Regions from separate parts of the Paenarthrobacter sp. 4246 genome, predicted to be linked through region 4. Evidence: riboswitches for the same ligand, from Rfam matches in the RefSeq annotation. Region 4 holds a riboswitch; each other region holds the start of a gene.

Region 1 (4,943 bases), on a different contig from region 4:
CTGCCGTGGGAACCGACGCCGCGGGCACGGCGGGCCATGCCGATGGTCTGCCATTCCTCGGCCATCAAGCCGACCAACCTCATGGCAGCCAGGGAACCCAGGACAAAGCGATGCGGCAACCTTGCTTTCTGCGCCAAGGCATCAGCCAAATCCGTGGGGTCCGTGCAGGTCATCAAGAGGATGGCCGGAACGGCAATCGCCAGACCGCGCATCATGAAACCCAGCCCTAGTTCAAGGGAACCTTCGCTGATGGACCAGAGTCCGACGTCGAGCAGTACAGCTCCGCTGTCCGCCGCCACGATCGCCGTGCTCCAGCCACCGATTGCTGCCGCGATGATGAGCGGCCACGCGCGCTGCCACAAAAGACGCAGAGTAAGCCCGGCCAGCGGAAACAATGCCAGCTCCGCAACCAAAGCAGTGGACGCCGATACCCAGTCGATGGACAGGGCCAGCACCAGGGAAATCAGGAAAACGGACACGAACTTTGCCAAGGGGTTGGCGCGGGTCAGCAGGGCATGATTCCCGCGGAGGTTCAGTGCATCCCTCATGCCGCACCCGCTTCCTGATGCGTGGCTTCACCATGCTGCACCGGACCGAGCCGCAGCTCCGTGCCGCCGAGCACAGCGCTGAATTCCTGGTCATGGGTCACGGAGACCACGGCCGTTCCGGCATCCAGCAACTCTGAAAGGAATGATGCCAACTCGGCCCAGGTGTTGGCATCCTGGCCGAACGTGGGCTCGTCGAGCACCAGCACTTGGGGATGCGCGGCGAGCACGGTGGCCACCGAAAGCCGCCGCTTCTCGCCGCCCGAAAGGGTGTAGGGGTTGGCGTCCACCAGATGCGTAAGCCGCAGCCGCTCCAGCAGTTCGTCCACGCGTTCCTCGCCGTGGCCCAAATGCCTGGGCCCAAACATGAGCTCGTCCAGGACCTTGCCCGTGACGAACTGGTGCTCCGGTTCCTGGAACACCGTCCCGATCCGCGAAATCAGCTGGTCTGCTTTCCACTTGAACGGGTCAATGCCTGCCCCCTTGGAAAGCTCGACGGCGGCACTCACCGTACCGTCAACCGGCGCCAAAAGGCCGGCCAACGTGAGCGCGAACGTGGACTTTCCAGCTCCGTTGGCTCCGGTGATGGTCAGTGCTTGGCCGGCCCTGACCTGCGCGGTGATTCCCGTTTGCACCGGGAGGGGCGGGATGGTCTTGAAGCCCTTGCGCCGCGGCTTTTCCTTGGAAACTGCGAGGTCCTGGGCAGCGAGGAGCAGTGGGGCGGCGTGGGGTTCGGCGGGGGTTTGGCTGCGTCGTTGGCGGGTGGCCGGAACGTACCCCGGCACCCAAACGCCGGCAGCCATCAACATGGTGCGGGCCTCGGACAGGACCTGGTCCGGTGGGCCGTCCAAAAGGACCGCGCCCGTTGCCTGGCCCGTTCCCGCCGCCGTCAGGGTACCCGGCTGCAGGACTACTATCCTGTCCACCAGGTTCTTCCACACGGACACACGGTGTTCCACCACCACCAGGGTGGCGCCGGTCTTGTCCAGGCAACGCCGAACAGCATCCCGAACCTCCAGCACTCCTACCGGATCCAGGTTGGCCGTGGGCTCGTCCAAGAGGATCAAGCCGGGTCGCATCGCGAGAATGCCCGCCAGCGCAAGGCGCTGCTTCTGCCCCCCGGAGAGAGCCGCCGTCGGGTGTTCCAACGCCAAACCGCCGCCCGCGGCGGTACGCAACCCGACGTCGTCGAGCGCTTCATGGACGCGGGACCAAATCTCATCCCGGGGCACAGCAAGGTTCTCGGCACCAAAGGCGACGTCGTCGCCAACACGCGACAAAACCACCTGTGTTTCAGGGTCCTGCTGCATCAGTCCGGCGCGGCCACGCTGTTCCCGGGGCGCGACGCCGTCGATCAGCAGTGAACCTGACTCGTCCGAGTCGTCTTCCTCATCGCCCAGCACACCGGCGAGGGCGTGCAGCAGCGTCGACTTGCCGGCTCCCGAAGGCCCCAGCAGCAGCACCCGCTCGCCCGGTTCAATCCGGAGGTCCAGACCATGAATGGCAGGAGTCGAGCGTCCGGCATGCCGCCAACCCCAGCCCTCGGCGGAGATGGCGGCAGGCCGCACCGGGCTGCTGTTCTTGCTGCCGCTCTGCGTAGCCGGCATCAGCTGAAGGCTGGCTCCGACGCAGCCTTGCGCGACGCGAAGGAGCTCAGGACACCGGTCTTGGCCAGGCCGCGGGTGGCAACCCAGGACAGCGCCCCGGCGATAATGGCGCCCGAGACGGTGGTGAAAGTGATGTACGCCAGCTTATCCATTGCCTCATAGGCGATGTTCCAGCCCCACGGGAGGAAGGAGTCGTTCAGGCCGCAGAAGAGGCCCGCACCGGCACCCGCGAGGAGGGCCGTGGGCAGGTTGAACTTCTTGTACCGGAAAGCGGCGAAGATGAGCTCTGCGCCCAGACCCTGCAGGACGCCGGAGATCAGGACGGTGGTGCCGTACTGGGAACCCATGATGAGTTCGCCGGTGGCCGCGACGGTTTCGCAGAACAACGCTGCGCCCGGCTTGCGGATAATGAGCATGCCCAGGACTGCGGGGATCATCCAGCCACCGGCGATCAGGCCGGTGAGCGGCGGATACGTCGCGTTCATGGGAATGGATACCAGCGCGGCGCCCTGGGACCAGGCCCAGAAGATCACGCCGCCTGCAATGGCGATCAAGGCCGCCACAACAATGTCTACAACACGCCAGTTATAACTGGTCTTCTTCACGTTTACCGTGGTCATTTTCTGCCTCCTGAGGTTACAGGAGGGGAAAGTGCTCCCCGGATTTCCAACCGGCCTGCGCCGCCCGGATCCGGACACTCTGAGAAGCTCGACTCCCTTGCGCCGGTACTAACCGGATCAGGTTCGAGGGTCTGCGGCTGTCCGCACTCTCAGCGCCCTCGCGTCTCCTGCATCTCTGCAAGGTCCGACGGCGGCGCTCCCCTGTCGTTATTAAATCTGCCCTGATGGGCTGGTTCAGTTTACACCTGCGCGTGTTGCGGGCGACGGTCCGGTGCCGGCCGGTGGTCACATTCGGGCGATGCGGGGACCGCTCTACGCCCCGTTTCCCAGTCCAGCAACGCAAATCCGTCCCCACAACGAGACCTGAGAGAATGATCCAGCAGACTCGACAGCGGCAAAGGGGCACTTTCATGAACAACCCACCCACTCGAAATCACCCTGCCGGCGAGGGCACCATATCCGAGCCCCGGCTCGCTGCCAGTGTCATCCTGCTCCGTGATGCCCCGGGCGGGCTCGAGGCGTTCGTCCAGCACCGGGTCAGCACCATGGACTTCGCCGCCGGAATGGTGGTCTTCCCGGGCGGCCGTGTGGATGCTGCGGACGAGTCAGGCTGGGACTACCCGGCGGGCCTGCTTCAACGCCACGCTGCCGCTTGGCGTTCGAGTTCCATCGGCACCCACACCACCTCAACGCAGGCCGAAACCAACGCAGGGACGGTCCTCACAGCCGCAATCCGCGAAGTCCAGGAGGAGTCCGGGCTCACCATCAGTGCCGAGGATGTCCGCCCCTGGGCCAACTGGATCACGCCCACGGACATGCCGAAGCGCTTTGACACCTTCTTCTACCTCGCCAAGCCCTCCCCGGGAGCCGAGCCCCGGCATCAAACCACGGAGGCGTGGCAATCGTTGTGGATGCCCGTGGACGGAATTCTGGAAGCGGAAGCGGCCGGGACGCTGAAGCTGATGCCGCCCACCTATTACCTGCTCAAGGAAATCGCTGAGTTTGGTTCCGTGGACGCTGCCTGGCTGGCAGAGCACCCTGTTGTTCCCGTGCTGGCCCCTGTTGGGTCCTTGGCAGCGTTCCTGAAAGAGCGCGAAAGCCGACGCTGACTCTGGAGTCGGCCACGGACGGCTAGGCTGGGGGCATGAACCTCTTCTTCAAGCTGATCGGTGCCGGAGTGAGCCTCGGAGCGGGCTTCGTAGGCACCAAACTCGTCAACAAAGGGTGGGAAAAGGCAACTGGCAACAAACCACCCATGGGCAACGACGACATGGAAACGAGCTTGCGTTCAGCACTGACTTTTGCGCTGATCTCAGCCTTCGTCAGCACCCTGATTCAGGTGTTGGCCAGCCGTGGCACACAGCGTGCCATTGCACGTTTCGCCAAGTCACACGACATCGTCTAGTCCGCAACCACAGCCAACAACGCGGGGTCGCGTTGCCTCCACCTGATGGAATGAACACCAGTGGACGCAGGGCGACCCCGCGTTTGCTGTGACTGGGACTTTAGCGGTCGTTCCGGGGTTCTTGCCCCGCAGCCGCCCGTTGCACAACAGCTTCGAGTTCGTCCTTGGTGAGCATCTCGCGGTGGCCATGCTTGGTGCGGTAGGCGGAGCGACCCACCATATGGGCGGACACAGGTGCCGTCAGCAACTGGAAGATCCATGCCACCAGCAAGACCGGCCAAACCCACCACGTGCGCATTTGCAGGCCAATCGCAGCAAGCATGAGGAACAGTCCCAGTACTTGGGGCTTGGTGGCTGCGTGCATGCGGCTCATGAGGTCCGGGAATCGCAGCAATCCGATGGCAGCGCCCAAGGACATCAAGGCGCCCACCACCAGGAACACTGCGGTGACAGCGTCGATCACGACATCCACTCCGCTGGCATCAGGACTCATTGTTCTGTTCCCTCCGTTCAGCCACGAACCGTGCAACGGTCACCGATCCGATGAATCCGATCACCGCGAGGGCTACCAGCAGCATCAGGTTGTTGAGGTGCCTGTTCATCGCCATGTCGATCGCCAGTGCAGCACCCAGGATGGCCAACAAGACGTCTGATGCCAGCACGCGGTCCAGCAGGGAAGGGCCGATGGCGATGCGGACAATCGCGCCCGCGGCAGCCAGGCTGAGGATCACCGCCGTGACCACAAGGATGATCTCCTTCATCGTGC
Region 2 (4,943 bases), 340 kb from region 4:
TCAGGCGGGATCCGAAGTGGACGCCGTCGATCACCAGGGCGTCAGTAATGACCTCTGTGTTTGCTGTCGTCATGATGTCAGCCTCCTTGGACTGCGGTAACAAGTTCGAGTTCATCTCCGTCGGCGAGCGCCGTTGCGGACCATTGGCTGCGCGGCACCACCTCGGAATTGCGGGCGACGGCGACGCCCAACTTGCCGCCGTCGGCTGCCTGTCCGCGGTGGTCCAGGACGCGGCCGGTGACGGCCGTGACCAGGGTGCTGACTGAAGCGTCCTCCGGCACGGCGTGATCGGATCCGTTGAGTTTGATGTTCATGCTGTTTCCTTGCTGGGAGCGTGTGCCGGCGTAAGCGCCCGCGCTGTGGATGAAGTGTCCGCGAAGCGGTCCGGGCGCAATGGTGCCCACCGGGGTTCCGACGAGCCGTTGATCAGCCCGCCCACGATCCGTGCGGCCGCGGGCGTCAAGAGCACACCATGCCGGAAGAATCCTGTAGCGATCACCAGCCCATCAACATCCCCCTTGGGGCCAGCGACCCGCCCAAGCAACGGGGCGTTGTCCGGAGTGCCGGGGCGGGCCCGGGCCGTTGCTTCGAGGAGCTCAAGTTCCGCCACTGCTGGGACCAGGGCCTGGGCGTCCCGCAACAACTGGTAGACGCCCCCGGCTGAGACCGCGTTGGAGGATGCCGACAGTCCGTCCTCGCGTTGGGTGGCTCCGATGACCACCGTGCCGTCGTCCCGGGGCACGATGTAGACGGGCACTCCGCGGACCATCCCACGGACGGTGGAGGTGAGCAGGGGCCGGAGGTGTTCAGGCACCCGAAGCCTGAGGATGTCGCCATATACCGGCCGCAGGGGAAGGCTGAGCCCGTCGGGGAGCCCCTCCAGGTCTGCCGCACCCAGTCCGTTGGCGACCACCGTTTCGGTGGAGTGGACAGCGGCACCGGACTCGAGTTCCACTCCTGAGACCCGCCCTCCGTCCCAGAGCAATCTGCACGCCGTGGAAGTCACGGCAAACCCATCGTCGGCGCCCGAAACCCAAGTGGAGTCGCTGGCCGCGTGGCGTGCCAATCCCGAGAGGAGGCCTGCCGCCAGCTTGCGGGGATCAACCTGATGGTCGGCGGGAACGTCGAAGGCACTGGAAATTTGGGGGCTGAGGAGGGGTTCGCGATCCCGGGCGTCGCGCAAGGACAGCGGCTCAACCCCCAGGCCTGCAGCAAGCTGCACCGCACGAAGGTCTGCCAGCGCCCTGCGGTCCGCGGCATCGGCACCCACGGCGAGTGTCGGCGTCGTCCGGTAACCGATGTCTTCCCCTCCGCGGGTCAGGCTTTCTGCAAAGGACGGCCACAGCCGGGACGATTCAAGCATCACGTCCAGGAGATCTTCCTCCTGGTAGTGCAATTCGCTCACGGGGGCAAGCATTCCGGCGGCAGCGAACGTAGCTCCCGAAGCCGGTGCGGGGTCGATCACCACCACGGAGCGGCCAAGTCGCCGTGCTTCGTGGGCAATACCGAGGCCGATGACGCCACCGCCAATGACGGCCACGTCGGCCTGGAGCGGGGTTTGGCGGGGATCTGCCATAGCGCGTTTCCTTCCCTACGCCGGTACTAGCCGGATCAGGTCAAGCGGTCGGCGCTGAAGCCCTCTCAGCCGGACAGTCATAAAGCGAACGTCGCGGCTCCCGCAGTACGTGCCCAGTTTAGAGGAACTACTCTGGTTTCCATGACCCCGACTGATGCCCTCGCCACCGCCCGCCTGTATCTGTGCACTGATGCCCGGAAACGGCAGGGCGATTTTGAAGACTTTGTGGACGCCGCTTTTGAGGGAGGCGTAGACATCATCCAGTTGCGCGACAAGACCCTGGAAGCTGCCGAGGAATTGGAGTTGCTGGCGGTCCTGCGGGCAGTTGCGCAGCGTCACGGACGGCTCTGGGCTGTCAACGATCGCGCCGATGTTGCCAATGTTTCCGGGGCTCCAGTGTTCCACATCGGGCAAAAGGACCTCCCGTTGACGGTGGCCCGGACATTGCTTCCGGAGCCCGTCACGATCGGCCTCTCCACCCACTCCCCCGAACAGGTGAATGCCGCCATCGCGGCATCACCAGGCCGGGGCGGCCTTGACTATTTCTGTGTGGGCCCCGTCTGGGCAACCCCTACCAAACCCGGCCGCGAAGCCGTGGGCCTGGACCTGGTCACATATGCCGCAGAAGCGAGCAAGCGTGCAGACGAGACCACCGGCGGTGCCGTGAACCTGCCTTGGTTCGCCATCGGTGGGATCGATCTCAGCAACGTGGAGCAGGTACGGGCCGCGGGAGCCACCCGGATCGTCGTTGTGCGCGCCATCACCGAAGCTACGGATCCGACGACGGCTGCCAAGTCGCTGCTGGAGGCGCTGGACGCCGCCTGAGCCCGGCCGTGAAGGCCTTTCAGGCACAAGCCCGGTCAAGCCGTCATGCGGTGAGACCCAAGGCCGTCATCCGGCGTGAATGCCGCTCGGCGAGCTCGCCTGTCAGTCTCTTAACTGCGGCGCGGGCATCGCCACCACTTTTTAGGGTTGGCCCCAACTGTGGGTGCTCCATGCCCACCCTCTGCGCCTGCGTCAGCGCTTCCCCCACCAGCCGGCGGCCCCACAACGCCAGGCGTGAGGCCAGTCTTGGGTCATCGGCCAAGGCCCGCCGCAGCAGGACACGAAGTACCTCGGTTGCTTGGTCGGGAGAGGCTACCCGGTCAACGAACTGCTGCGTTGTTGCATCGAGGAAAGTGGCGACAGCCCGGTAGAAGTCCGAGGAGACGGTGTCGATGACGTACGCCTTCATCACGGATTCGAACCAGTCCCCGGGCCTGGTACGTTCATGGAAGTGGTCAAAGGAACGCTGGAACGGCAGCATGGTTTCCTCAGGATCGAGGCCCATTTCCGCGAGCCGATCGCTCAGCAGCGCGAAGTTTCCGTACGCGCCGACGGCAATTTTTGCCAGCATTGACCGGTCATGGAGCGTGGGTGCGTATCGGGAATCGGACGAAAGCCGGCCGAAAGCCGACAACTCGCCGTAGGCCATGGCGCCCAGGAGCTCCGCGGCGAGTTGTCCGGCAGAAGTTAAGACGTCCCGGGAAGTGCCCATGATCCAAGACTATCCCCGGCCATCCACGCCCCGTCCGGCTAGATTTGCTGCGAGCCGACGTGGTCCTACTAGGCTGGCTGGGAGTGAGCCGACTGTCAGGCCTGCCCGCAGGCCGCGTGTCCTCCTCCTCGCACCCACTCCCCTGAAGGATGTTCCATGAGTAACCCGAGCTATCCGCCCGCGCCCCACAACGGGGACGGCGCTCCACCAGTACCCCCTGCACCCGGTGCTTTCGGCAACCAGTACCAAAGCGGACCGCAGACGTACCAACCGGCCCCGGGTTCCGGCCCTTATGACGCTCCCGGCATGGGCACTCCCGCCAAGTCCTTCATGGTCACCTGGATCCTGTCGTTGCTTCTGGGTGGCCTCGGCGTCGACCGTTTTTACCTGGGAAAGATCGGCACCGGTATTGCCAAGCTGCTCACAGCGGGCGGACTCGGCATCTGGTCCATCGTGGACCTCATCATCACGCTGACCGGCAATGCGCGGGATAAGGAAGGCCGCCCGCTGCTGGGTTATCCGGAAAACAAGAAGAAGGCCTGGATCATCACGCTCGTCGTATGGTTCGCCGGCCTGGTTGTTGGAATCGTGTCCACGGTGTTGTCTTTGACGCTGGTGGCTGCTGCGGTCCAAGGACAGGCCACGCCCGTCCCCGCCGCCCCCTCGGCCTCACAAGAGGCACCTGCCCCCTCCCAGGGCACTGCCACTGATGGCAATTCCTTCGAGGTCACGGTGTCCGAGGGCAACACCGTTAAGGTCACCGTCCTTAACTCCGGATACACCACCGAGATCCCGGAAATGGCTTACATGAAGCCGCTCAATGGCGGGTTCCTCCTGCTGGAGGTTTCCTGGGAGACCACCGCCGGATCCAGCTTCGCCGCGCCCAGCAACTTCGATGCCTTCGATGCTGACGGCAAAGAGGGCGACCGGATCTTCCTGGACAACGGTCTGGGCGGTCTAAGCTCCGGCGATGTCGCCGCCGGAGACGTACAGCAGGGCGTCATTGCCTTCGACATCAAGAACGGTCCCACCACGGTGGTCATCAACAATGACTTCGGGGACAAGGCAGCCACCTTCACTTTGACCCCGGCCAGCTGACTGCCGGATTGGCCATGCCAGCTGTGCTGAAAGCCCGTTGCCCCCTGGGGCAGCGGGCTTTCGCGTGCGGAAGCCAAGACTATCCGCAGGTTTCGGGCTACGCTGATTTTCGTGTCACATCACCGGATAGCGCCCAACGTCGACGATTCGTCGGACCAGCTCGCTGCAGCCCTTGCGGCCTTGAGATCGGAGCTGGAACTCCCCACTTCGTACCCGGCCGAGGCAGTCCAAGAGGCACAGCGGGCCGTGGAAAACCTCAAGCTTCCGGACCAGGACTTGCGGGAGATCCCCTTTGTCACCATTGACCCCGCTACGTCGACTGACCTTGACCAGGCCTTGTTCATTGATCGTGCCGGAGACGGCTACAAGGTTCTCTATGCCATCGCCGACGTGCCGTCCTTCGTGGCTCCCGGAGGGGCCTTGGATGCCGAGACCCGACAACGCGGGCAGACGTTCTACGCTCCTGACGGGCGCATCCCCCTGCATCCGGAGGTCATCAGCGAAAACGCCGGCAGCCTCCTGGCCGAGCAGGACTGCAGTGCTTTTGTATGGACCTTCGACCTCGACGCCACTGCAGAAGTCCTCAGCGTGAGCGTTGCCCGGGCCACCGTCCGCAGCCGGGCCAAGCTGAGCTACAAGGGTGCCCAACAGCAGATCGACGACGGCACTGCCCCGTCCGTTCTTCAGCTCCTCAAGGAAGTCGGGCTGAAACGGGTGGAACTGGAGAGGCTG
Region 3 (4,943 bases), on a different contig from region 4:
TGCTCCCTCCAATCGCGTGACCAGCGTCAAGGGCTCCACCAGGCTTGAAGCCAAGAAGCAGCGCCGCCGTGAATCCCGCGAGACCGGACGCCGCCGCCAGGTCATCACCGAGGCTGAATTCCTGGCCCGCCGCGAATCAGTGGACCGCCAGATGATTGTCCGCCAGCGCGACGACAGAATTCAGATCGGCGTCCTGGAAGACGGCGTGCTTGCCGAGCACTTCGTCTCCAAGACCCAGCAGGACTCCCTGATCGGCAACGTCTACCTGGGCAAGGTCCAGAACGTCCTGCCGTCCATGGAAGCTGCCTTCGTGGACATCGGACGAGGCCGCAACGCCGTGTTGTACGCCGGTGAAGTCAACTGGGACGCGGTCAACCTCGAGGGCCAGCCGCGTCGGATCGAGAATGCGCTCAAGTCCGGCGATTCCGTCCTTGTCCAGGTCACCAAAGACCCCGTAGGCCACAAGGGTGCCCGCCTGACCAGCCAGATCTCCCTGCCCGGCCGCTACCTGGTGTACGTGCCCGGTGGTTCCATGACCGGTATTTCACGCAAGCTGCCCGACGTCGAACGCAACCGCCTCAAGCGCATCCTGAAGGATCGTTTGCCGGAAAACGCAGGCGTCATTGTCCGTACGGCTGCTGAAGGTGCGTCGGAAGAAGAACTGACGCATGACATCAACCGCCTGCGCGCCCAATGGGAAGGCATCGAAGGCCAGGCCTCCTCCACCAAGGTCCTGGCGCCGGAACTCCTCTACGGCGAACCGGACCTGACCATCAAAGTGGTCCGTGACGTCTTCAATGAAGACTTCTCCAAACTGATCGTTTCAGGCGACGAGGCCTGGGACACCATTGAGGCCTACGTCACCTACGTTGCCCCCGACCTTGTGGGCCGCCTCGAGAAGTGGACCAAGGACCAGGACATCTTTGGTGCCTGGCGTATCGACGAGCAGATCCACAAGGCGCTGGAACGCAAGGTCTTCCTCCCGTCCGGTGGTTCGCTGGTCATCGACCGCACCGAAGCCATGACCGTGGTGGACGTCAATACCGGTAAGTTCACCGGCAGCGGTGGAAACCTTGAAGAAACCGTCACCAAGAACAACCTCGAAGCTGCCGAGGAAGTTGTTCGCCAGCTTCGCCTGCGTGACATCGGCGGCATCATTGTCATCGACTTCATCGACATGGTCCTTGAGTCCAACCGCGACCTCGTCCTCCGCCGCATGGTTGAGTGCCTTGGTCGCGACCGTACCAAGCACCAAGTGGCTGAAGTGACGTCACTGGGCCTTGTCCAGATGACCCGCAAGCGCATGGGTACCGGACTCCTTGAGGTCTTCGGTGAGCAGTGCGAGCACTGTGCCGGCCGCGGCGTGGTCACCCACGATGAACCCGTGGAGCACCGCCGCGCCAACGTTGTGGCTGCCGAGCACCACCGCCCCCACACTGAGGCGCAGCAACCCACAGCCCGAACGGAACGCAAGCGCCGCCGTGGCAAGGGTGGCGGACAGTCTGTCACCGAGGCTCCTGCGCCGGTCCACACCACTGCTTCTGCCCCTGCCGCACCTCCTGCTGCCACAGAGCCGCAGGATCCAGCCAAGCAGGCCAAGGCGGAGGCAACCCGGGCTGCACTTGCGACGATCGCTGCTGCCGCCCACGCTGCCCACCTCCATGATGACGAAGTTCACCGTGCAGAAGAGGAGGCGCGGGCGGCCGGCCAGCACCAGGCGCCTGCTGCATCACAGTCCGGGGCGGGAGAGCACGCCGACCGCGAATCAGACCGGGAAGCACCGGTTCGTGAAGCACGGTCCACTCCGGTTCTGCGCTTCGGCGGGGAAGAGGTGGCCCTGCCAATCGGGGAACACCACGAGGAGCCGCCTGCAGCCAAGCCTGCCATGAGCCTGGATCTCCTGGCCGAAGCGTTCTCCCACCTTGGCGCAGCACCCGAGGCAAAACCCGAAACAGTGGTTCCTTCCAAGACAGCCGCCGCGCCGGAAGCCGCCGCGGCAGGTTTTGCAGATGAGGACCCTGAAGCTGCTGCGGCGTCGAAGTCCCGCCGAGGGCGTCGCAACCGCAGTGCGAGCCGTGCGCAGGGTGCAGCCAACGAGACCAGTGTTGAGCACCACGAGGTAACTGCTACGGCAGCGCGTGGAACGGCGCACGAGGCCAAAGCGCCGGCGGAGCCTGCCAAGAAGGTAGCCTCCGAGGAACCCATCATCCTTGGGGTTGGCGTTCCCGCTTCGGAGCTCTAGCATCTGATCCGCAAGGGCCCCCAGTACCCGCCATAAGCGGGTAATGGGGGGCCCTTTGCTGTCTGCTCACAGCGGTCATAACCGGTCTTCTGCGTAGCGCAGTTTACGGGCCCTGCTGCGTCCCGGCTAGGCTGGGGGACTGACACGGGGTGCCGGGCATTGGGCCAGGCTGAGATCCAGACCCGTTGAACCTGTCCGGTTAGCACCGGCGAAGGGATGTCCCCATGACCTCATCGTCGTATTCTCCTGTGTACCCTTTGGTTGTTTGGGGCCGTGAAACGCCTCGCGTACTGAGTATCGCGGGCTCCGACCCCTCCGGCGGTGCCGGTATCCAGGCGGACCTGAAGAGCATTGCCGCGCAGGGCGGCTACGGTATGGCGGCGATTACGGCGTTGACCGCGCAAAACACGCTGGGTGTCAGTGCCCTCCATGTTCCTCCGGTGGAGTTCCTGCGACAGCAATTGGAAGCCGTCAGCACGGACATCGCCATCGATGCCGTCAAGATCGGCATGCTGGGTGACGCTGCGGTGATCGATGAGGTCCGCGGCTGGCTCGAGGCGGTGCGTCCCGCCGTCGTGGTCCTTGACCCGGTGATGGTGGCCACCAGCGGTGACCGCCTCCTGCGTGGGTCTGCCGAGCAAGCCCTGCGTGCTCTCCTGCCGTTGGCGGATCTTATTACCCCGAACCTCCCGGAGCTCGCGATGCTGTTGGGGGAGCCTGAAGCTGCTGACTGGGATTCGGCGCTGAACCAGGGCAAGCGGCTGGCTGCCGAGTGCGGCACCACGGTCCTGGTGAAGGGCGGACACCTGGCAGGTGTGGAATGCCCGGATGCCCTGGTCAACACCAGCGGCCTTCTTCGGCAGGACGTCATTGAGGTAGCCGGACCCCGCGTGGAAACGAAGAACAGCCACGGCACGGGCTGTTCGTTGTCGTCGGCACTGGCCACTGTCCAGGCCCGCACAGGCGATTGGGAAGCTTCCCTGCGTGAGGTCAAGCCGTGGTTGCTCCAGGCGTTGCTGCATGCGGACAGCCTCGACGTAGGCCAGGGAAATGGGCCGGTCAACCATTTCCACCACCATCAGGTCCTGAGGCCGGGGCAATTCGCCGCGGCGCTGTGGAAGGAAGCCGCTCCGGAGCTTGAGGCAATCTACAAGCTCAGCTTTATTGACGGCCTGCAATCGGGCGACCTCCCTGAAGCAGCCTTCAGCTACTACCTCGCGCAGGACGCCATCTACCTTAACGGGTACTCCAGGGCCCTGGCGCGCGCGGGCGCCCTTGCCCCCACGGAGGAGGAACAACTGTTCTGGGCGAAAGCGTCACAGCAGTGCCTTGAGGTCGAATCGGAACTGCACAGGAACTGGCTCAGCACCCGAGAGGCTTCCCCGGTGACCGGACCCGTCACGAAGTCCTACGTGGACCACTTGTTGGCATCCTCGGCCACGGGCAGCTACTCCGTGCTGCTGGCGGCCATCCTGCCGTGCTACTGGCTTTACGCAGAAGTGGGCCAGCAGCTCCATGCATCGTTCGTGGAGGCGGGATCTCCGGCAGCGCATCCCTACGCGGACTGGCTCAGGACCTACGCCGATGAAGAGTTTGCTGAAGCCACCAGGCATGCGATCAATTTCACGGACGCAGCAGCGGCGGCAGCTTCCGAGGGGGAGCGGGCGTCAATGGTGGAGGCTTTTGCCCAGTCCTGCCGCTACGAAACTGCGTTCTTCGACGCTCCGCGGCTGTTCGCCTGACCGTTCCTGTCCGGGCTTTTTATCCCCGAGCTTCAAAGAGCCCCAGCGCGTCGCGGGTCAAATCACGTTAATCGCCCCAAACCCTGTAGGCTGTATGGGCACGGTGCCGGGAGAGTCCGTTACAACTGGTGACGTAAGTCACGTGGTAGCCTCCGGACCCGGCCTCATTTGCAGCCGAGGGTCAAACTAGCGTAATCTTGATCTTCGGTGCTTACGCCAACACTTGGGTTATGCCCCTTGGAATTGTTCAAGGGATGACTCGCGGACTTCGATCAGAAGTCCACGGCGTTGAGGCACAGCGCGAACCAAGCCTGATTTCGGTTCCAGGTTCCGCACGCAAATTTAGTTATAAACGTCGAGAGAAGTGAGTACCCAAGTGGTGTACGCGATTGTCCGCGCAGGCGGCCGCCAAGAAAAAGTTTCCGTTGGAGACTACGTAACGCTTAACCGCGTCCCCGGTGGAGCCGGCAGCACGCTTGAGCTGCCCGCCTTGCTCCTGGTTGACGGCGAGAAGGTCACCTCCGCAGCTGCGGAACTGGCCAACGTCAAGGTTACGGCTGAGATCCTCGAGGACCTCCGTGGTCCGAAGATCGTCATCCAGAAGTTCAAGAACAAGACCGGCTACCGGAAGCGTCAGGGTCACCGTCAGGAACTGACCAAGATCAAGATCACCAGCATCGCGTAACTTTCGTTACCCGCTGTTCAGGTTTTTCAGTTTCCCCAGAAATTTAGAGGCAGGCATTTCACATGGCACACAAAAAAGGCGCGAGTTCCACTCGCAACGGTCGTGACTCCAACGCACAGTACCTGGGCGTCAAGCGCTTCGGTGGTCAGGTAGTCTCCGCAGGCGAAATCATCGTTCGCCAGCGTGGCACGCACTTCCACCCCGGTGCAGGCGTGGGTCGCGGTGGCGACGACACCCTGTTCGCCCTGCAGGCCGGCTCGGTTGAGTTTGGTAC
Region 4 (4,943 bases):
TCCCATTGCCAGAGTTCACGCGGCTTGTCGTAGTAGAGCTCAATGCCATTGCCTTCGGGATCGGTAAAATAAAATGCTTCGCTGACCAGATGGTCAGCACTGCCCGCAAACGCGCGGGGCTCGTACTCGGCGGCGGTAGCAATGGTGGCAGCCAATGAAGGCTGGTCGTGGAACAGAATGGCCGTATGGAACAGGCCGGCCTCCCCGCGTCCTGGAATCTGGAGCCCGGAGGCCGGGGCAAGATGCACCACGGGCTTCCCGACCCGCCCCAGGTAAAGCCCGCCATCCTGCTCCGCCACGACGTCAAGGCCAAGGGCTCGCTGGTAGTAGTCGCTCATGACCGTCATGTCGCCAACCTTGAGCATGACGGTGCCCATGGTCAGTTCGGCAGGCAGAAGATCCTGGCTAAGTGGTGTGGTCATGTGAAGCTCCCGAGTTCGAGGTACCGCTCATCAGCACCTTTCTACTTTTCTAAATTACTTGAAGCTTCAATTTATTCCTAACGGACCACTGAACCGCGCAGAACGATGTGCTTGAGGTTGGAAACAGTCTCCAGTTGGATCCGGGGGTCCTCGGAACACAGCACGACGTCGGCACTCGCCCCTTCGCTGATGCCTTCGGCTCCCAGCCACTCCCGGGCACGCCACGCCGCGGCGTCCAGGACCGCGGCCGGCGGCAGGCCGGCGTCGTGCAGTTCCTTCATTTCATCGGCGATCCTGCCGTGCTTGATCACGCTGCCGGCGTCCGTGCCGGCATAAATGGCCACACCGGCCTCAAAGGCCTCCAGCACTCGCTCGCGCCGGCGCAGCCAAAGCCGCACCATGTGCTCCGCATAGTCAGGAAACTTTGGGGCAGCCTGGGCAGCAATGTCCGGGAAAGTAGCGATGTTGACCAAGGTGGGAACGATCGGCACGGACTGCTCCACCAAACGCGGAATGTGTCGTGGCAGCAGGCCCGTGGCATGTTCGATGCAGTCGATATTGGCATCCAGCATGTCGTCCACTGTGTCTTCGGCAAAGCAGTGGGCCGTCACCCGGGCACCTTCATCGTGGGCGGCAGAGATGGCGTCCTTGACGATTCTCGCGGGGAAAGAGGCAGCGAGGTCACCCACGCCACGGTCGATCCAATCTCCCACCAACTTGACCCACCCGTCTCCATCCCGGGCTTCCTTCCGGACGGTCTCAACAAGTTGCCCAGGTTCGATTCCATGCCCCAAACCGCGGAGGTACCGCCGGCTCCTGGCAATATGCCTTCCGGCCCGGATCAGCCGGGGCACGTCTGCGCGTTGCTGGACCCAACGTGTGTCGCTGGGTGATCCGGCGTCCCGGATCAGCAGAGTCCCGGCGTCGAGGTCAGCGTGCGCCTGCGCGAGAGTGGTCCGCGAGTCAACAGCGCCGCCCACACCCAAACCGATGTGGCAGTGGGCATCAACGAAACCCGGGAGGACCCAGCCATCAAGTACACGGTCCGGCGCCGTCGTGGGGCGCACAAAGGTCAAGGTGCCATCCACGGACCACATCCCATGGCGCTGGTCGTTCCGTGACGCGAGCACGGGTCCGGTGAATTCGATGATCTTGGCCATGGAAAAAGCCTAGTCTGCAGGTCCTGGGAAGTTCAGGGCGCGGCAACCCCGGACTCCATGTGACTGGGAGCCCCTGGGGAGCTGTGGTAGCTTCGTCTACGACCACACGGGGGCCCCTGCAGGGGCTGAGATCGGACTGATGCAGTCTGCGACCGTTGAACCTGTCCGGGTAATGCCGGCGAAGGAAGTGAGTAATCCTTTGAGCACCACCAAAACACAGCACAGCCCTGCCCAAAACGGGTCCGACTCCGGTGCAAAGACGCCGGAAACCGTGACCCAATCGCTGAAATCCCATTCACTGGCCTACCTCGAGGACCCTGACCACGGGATCCGGGTGCCCGTCACGGAGATCGCCTTGGAGCCGTCTCCCAACGGCAAGGCCAACCCGCCGTTCCAGGTGTACCGCACGGCGGGTCCCGGCAGCGATCCCGTTGTGGGGCTCGAGCCATTCCGCGCTCCATGGATCGACGCCCGCGGTGACACGGAGGCTTACCGCGGGCGGGAACGAAACCTGCTGGACGACGGCAAGTCAGCGGTTCGGCGCGGAGAAGCATCAGCGGAGTGGAAGGGCACTCAACCAGTGCCACGCCGCGCCGTCGAAGGTAAAACCGTCACACAGATGCACTATGCCAAGCGGGGCATGGTGACTCCCGAGATGCAGTTCGTCGCGTTGCGGGAGAACTGCGACGTTGAGCTGGTCCGCAGCGAAGTTGCGGCAGGACGGGCGATCATTCCGAACAACATCAACCACCCCGAGTCAGAGCCGATGATCATCGGCAAGGCCTTCCTGGTGAAGATCAACGCCAACATCGGCAACTCAGCCGTGACGAGCTCCATCGCGGAGGAGGTGGACAAACTGCAGTGGGCAACTCAATGGGGCGCCGATACCGTCATGGATCTCTCCACTGGGGACGACATCCACACCACCCGGGAGTGGATCATCCGCAACTCCCCGGTCCCCATCGGGACGGTCCCCATCTACCAGGCTCTGGAGAAAGTCAATGGCGAGGCCAACAAGCTGACGTGGGAAATCTTCCGGGACACCGTGATCGAGCAATGCGAGCAGGGCGTGGACTACATGACCATCCACGCCGGCGTGCTCCTGCGCTATGTGCCGTTGACTGCCAACCGGGTCACGGGAATCGTCTCCCGTGGCGGGTCGATCATGGCGGGCTGGTGCCTGGCGCACCACCAGGAGAACTTCCTCTACACGCACTTTGATGAGCTCTGCGAAATCTTCGCCCAGTATGACGTCGCGTTCTCCCTGGGCGACGGCCTGCGCCCGGGTGCAACCGCCGATGCCAACGACCCCGCCCAGTTCGCCGAATTGGATACCCTCGCCGAGCTGACACAGCGGGCATGGGAGTTCGATGTGCAGGTAATGGTGGAAGGACCTGGCCACGTGCCGTTCCATCTGGTCCGCGAAAATGTGGAGCGCCAGCAGGAACTGTGCAAGGGGGCCCCTTTCTATACCCTGGGACCTTTGGTCACCGATGTCGCTCCCGGCTATGACCACATCACCTCAGCCATCGGCGCAACCGAGATCGCCAGGTACGGCACCGCCATGCTCTGCTACGTGACCCCCAAGGAACATTTGGGCCTTCCCAATAAGGACGACGTCAAAACAGGTGTCATCACGTACAAGATCGCAGCACACGCCGCCGACCTCGCCAAGGGTCACCCCGGGGCCCACGAGCGGGACGACGCCTTGTCCAAGGCCAGGTTCGAGTTCCGTTGGCGGGACCAGTTTGCCCTCTCCTTGGACCCCGTCACGGCAGAAGCCTTCCACGACGAAACGCTGCCGGCAGAACCGGCCAAGACCGCCCATTTCTGTTCCATGTGCGGCCCCAAGTTCTGTTCGATGCGCATCAGCCAGGACATCCGTGACGAATACGGATCGGAAGAGGCGCAGACCGCCATCGCAGAAATGTACAGCGGCATGCGCGGAAAAAGCCAGGAATTCCTGGCATCGGGCGGAAAGGTCTATTTACCGGAACTTCAGGTACCCGGCAGCCCAAGCCCGCTTGAGGCCGGCTCAGGAAGCCTGAACTGACATGGCCCGTCCAACGTCGCCAACAAATGAGCGGATGATGTGATCGCCGTCCACTGAATCCTGGGGCCGGTGTCCTCCCGCAGCAACACGGCGGAGGGCTCCGGTTTCCTGGAGGTATCCGGCGATTTCCTCGTACAGGGGTTCCCACCCACCGGTGAGGACCAATGTGGGGACGCCGGGCACGATGTGTAGCGGAGCCTCCCATGGCGGGGCCTGGAGCCTGAGCCTGCGGGCGGAACGCCGCGCTTCGGGAGTATCCAATCCCCCCGTTTCGGCAGAAAACGCCCGGCGGTAGTACTCACGTTGATAGTCGGCGTCGTTGAGCTGGCTCCGTACATCGAACAGGGGTTCCATCAGGGCACGGTGGGAGGCTGTGGCTGGAAGCTCGGCTGTCAGGGATAAACAAGCCGGCTCAACCAGGCTCAGCGAGTGCACCAGGTCCGGACGTTCGATGGCAGCAAGCATGGCGGAGATGGCACCTTGCTCGTGCGCAACGACGTGGCCACCACCCGTATCCGCCAAGGCATTGAGGACGATGGCAACGTCCGCGGAAACGCTCGATCCCACGGGCTCGGCTGCGGCGTCAAAGCCATGCCGGCGCAGGAAGAGCGCGTCATAAGCGAGGGCCATGCCGTGCTGTTTCGGCCATGCAGCAGCACCGAAGCTGCCCAGGCCGTGAACGAAGACTACGCGCTGCTTATGCATTGGTTCAGCCTATTCCACGGCCCTGACATCCCAACTGCAACGCGGTTGGGATGTCAGCCACGGGCTACTTGCCGAGGAATTTGTCGAAGCCCTTGGGAAGGTTGAGCGATGAGGGATCGAAGTCTGCCGCTCCTTGGCCGAAAGCCGCACCCGACGGTGCAGCCGAGGCTGCGTTCGCCCGCTTGGCTTCGGCATCGCGCAGCTCCTGAGCCGCTTTGGCAGGGTTGCCTGAACGGGCCTTCTTCTTGGGCGCGTTCTTGCCGCCCTTGCGGCCTCCGCCGGGGCCACCAAGGCCAGGCATCCCGGGCATCCCCGGCATGCCGCCACCCTGGGCAAGTTTCTTCATCATCTTCTGGGCCTGGGCAAAGCGCTCCAGCAGGCCATTGACCTCGGACACGTGGACACCCGAACCCTTGGCGATACGGGCGCGCCGTGAGCCGTTGATGATCTTGGGAGCGACGCGTTCGTGCGGCGTCATGGACCGGACGATTGCTTCGACGCGGTCGATCTCCTTCTCATCGAAGTTCTCCAGCTGCTGACGGATGTTCTGAGCACCCGGCATCATCATGAGCATCTTCTTCATGGAGCCCATGTTGCGGATCT

What was found. Region 4 has a riboswitch for thiamine pyrophosphate ahead of thiC (phosphomethylpyrimidine synthase ThiC). Riboswitches for the same ligand answer to the same signal wherever they lie in the genome.
Region 1: another riboswitch for thiamine pyrophosphate. It lies ahead of ABIE35_RS19490 (ECF transporter S component); the one in region 4 lies ahead of thiC (phosphomethylpyrimidine synthase ThiC).
Region 2: another riboswitch for thiamine pyrophosphate. It lies ahead of thiO (glycine oxidase ThiO); the one in region 4 lies ahead of thiC (phosphomethylpyrimidine synthase ThiC).
Region 3: another riboswitch for thiamine pyrophosphate. It lies ahead of thiD (bifunctional hydroxymethylpyrimidine kinase/phosphomethylpyrimidine kinase); the one in region 4 lies ahead of thiC (phosphomethylpyrimidine synthase ThiC).

Annotation. Positions count from the first base shown of each region.
Region 1 covers NZ_JBEPOP010000012.1:82,399-87,341, reverse strand. The annotation lists gene ABIE35_RS19500 (energy-coupling factor transporter transmembrane component T family protein) at 1-548, opposite strand, end outside; gene ABIE35_RS19495 (ABC transporter ATP-binding protein) at 545-2,152, opposite strand; gene ABIE35_RS19490 (ECF transporter S component) at 2,152-2,772, opposite strand; TPP riboswitch at 2,849-2,985, opposite strand; gene ABIE35_RS19485 (NUDIX hydrolase) at 3,183-3,881, shown strand; gene ABIE35_RS19480 (DUF4235 domain-containing protein) at 3,917-4,177, shown strand; gene mnhG (monovalent cation/H(+) antiporter subunit G) at 4,278-4,670, opposite strand; gene ABIE35_RS19470 (MrpF/PhaF family protein) at 4,660-4,938, opposite strand; gene ABIE35_RS19465 (Na+/H+ antiporter subunit E) at 4,935-4,943, opposite strand, start outside.
Region 2 covers NZ_JBEPOP010000005.1:361,926-366,868, forward strand. The annotation lists gene ABIE35_RS12005 (thiazole synthase) at 1-73, opposite strand, end outside; gene thiS (sulfur carrier protein ThiS) at 78-314, opposite strand; gene thiO (glycine oxidase ThiO) at 311-1,576, opposite strand; TPP riboswitch at 1,572-1,690, opposite strand; gene thiE (thiamine phosphate synthase) at 1,718-2,401, shown strand; gene ABIE35_RS12025 (ferritin-like fold-containing protein) at 2,445-3,113, opposite strand; gene ABIE35_RS12030 (TM2 domain-containing protein) at 3,270-4,211, shown strand; gene ABIE35_RS12035 (RNB domain-containing ribonuclease) at 4,323-4,943, shown strand, end outside.
Region 3 covers NZ_JBEPOP010000003.1:65,520-70,462, forward strand. The annotation lists gene ABIE35_RS05660 (Rne/Rng family ribonuclease) at 1-2,242, shown strand, start outside; TPP riboswitch at 2,378-2,476, shown strand; gene thiD (bifunctional hydroxymethylpyrimidine kinase/phosphomethylpyrimidine kinase) at 2,467-3,984, shown strand; gene rplU (50S ribosomal protein L21) at 4,361-4,669, shown strand; gene rpmA (50S ribosomal protein L27) at 4,732-4,943, shown strand, end outside.
Region 4 covers NZ_JBEPOP010000005.1:17,471-22,413, forward strand. The annotation lists gene ABIE35_RS10490 (VOC family protein) at 1-422, opposite strand, end outside; gene ABIE35_RS10495 (amidohydrolase family protein) at 500-1,582, opposite strand; TPP riboswitch at 1,679-1,786, shown strand; gene thiC (phosphomethylpyrimidine synthase ThiC) at 1,782-3,635, shown strand; gene ABIE35_RS10505 (alpha/beta fold hydrolase) at 3,618-4,340, opposite strand; gene ffh (signal recognition particle protein) at 4,405-4,943, opposite strand, start outside.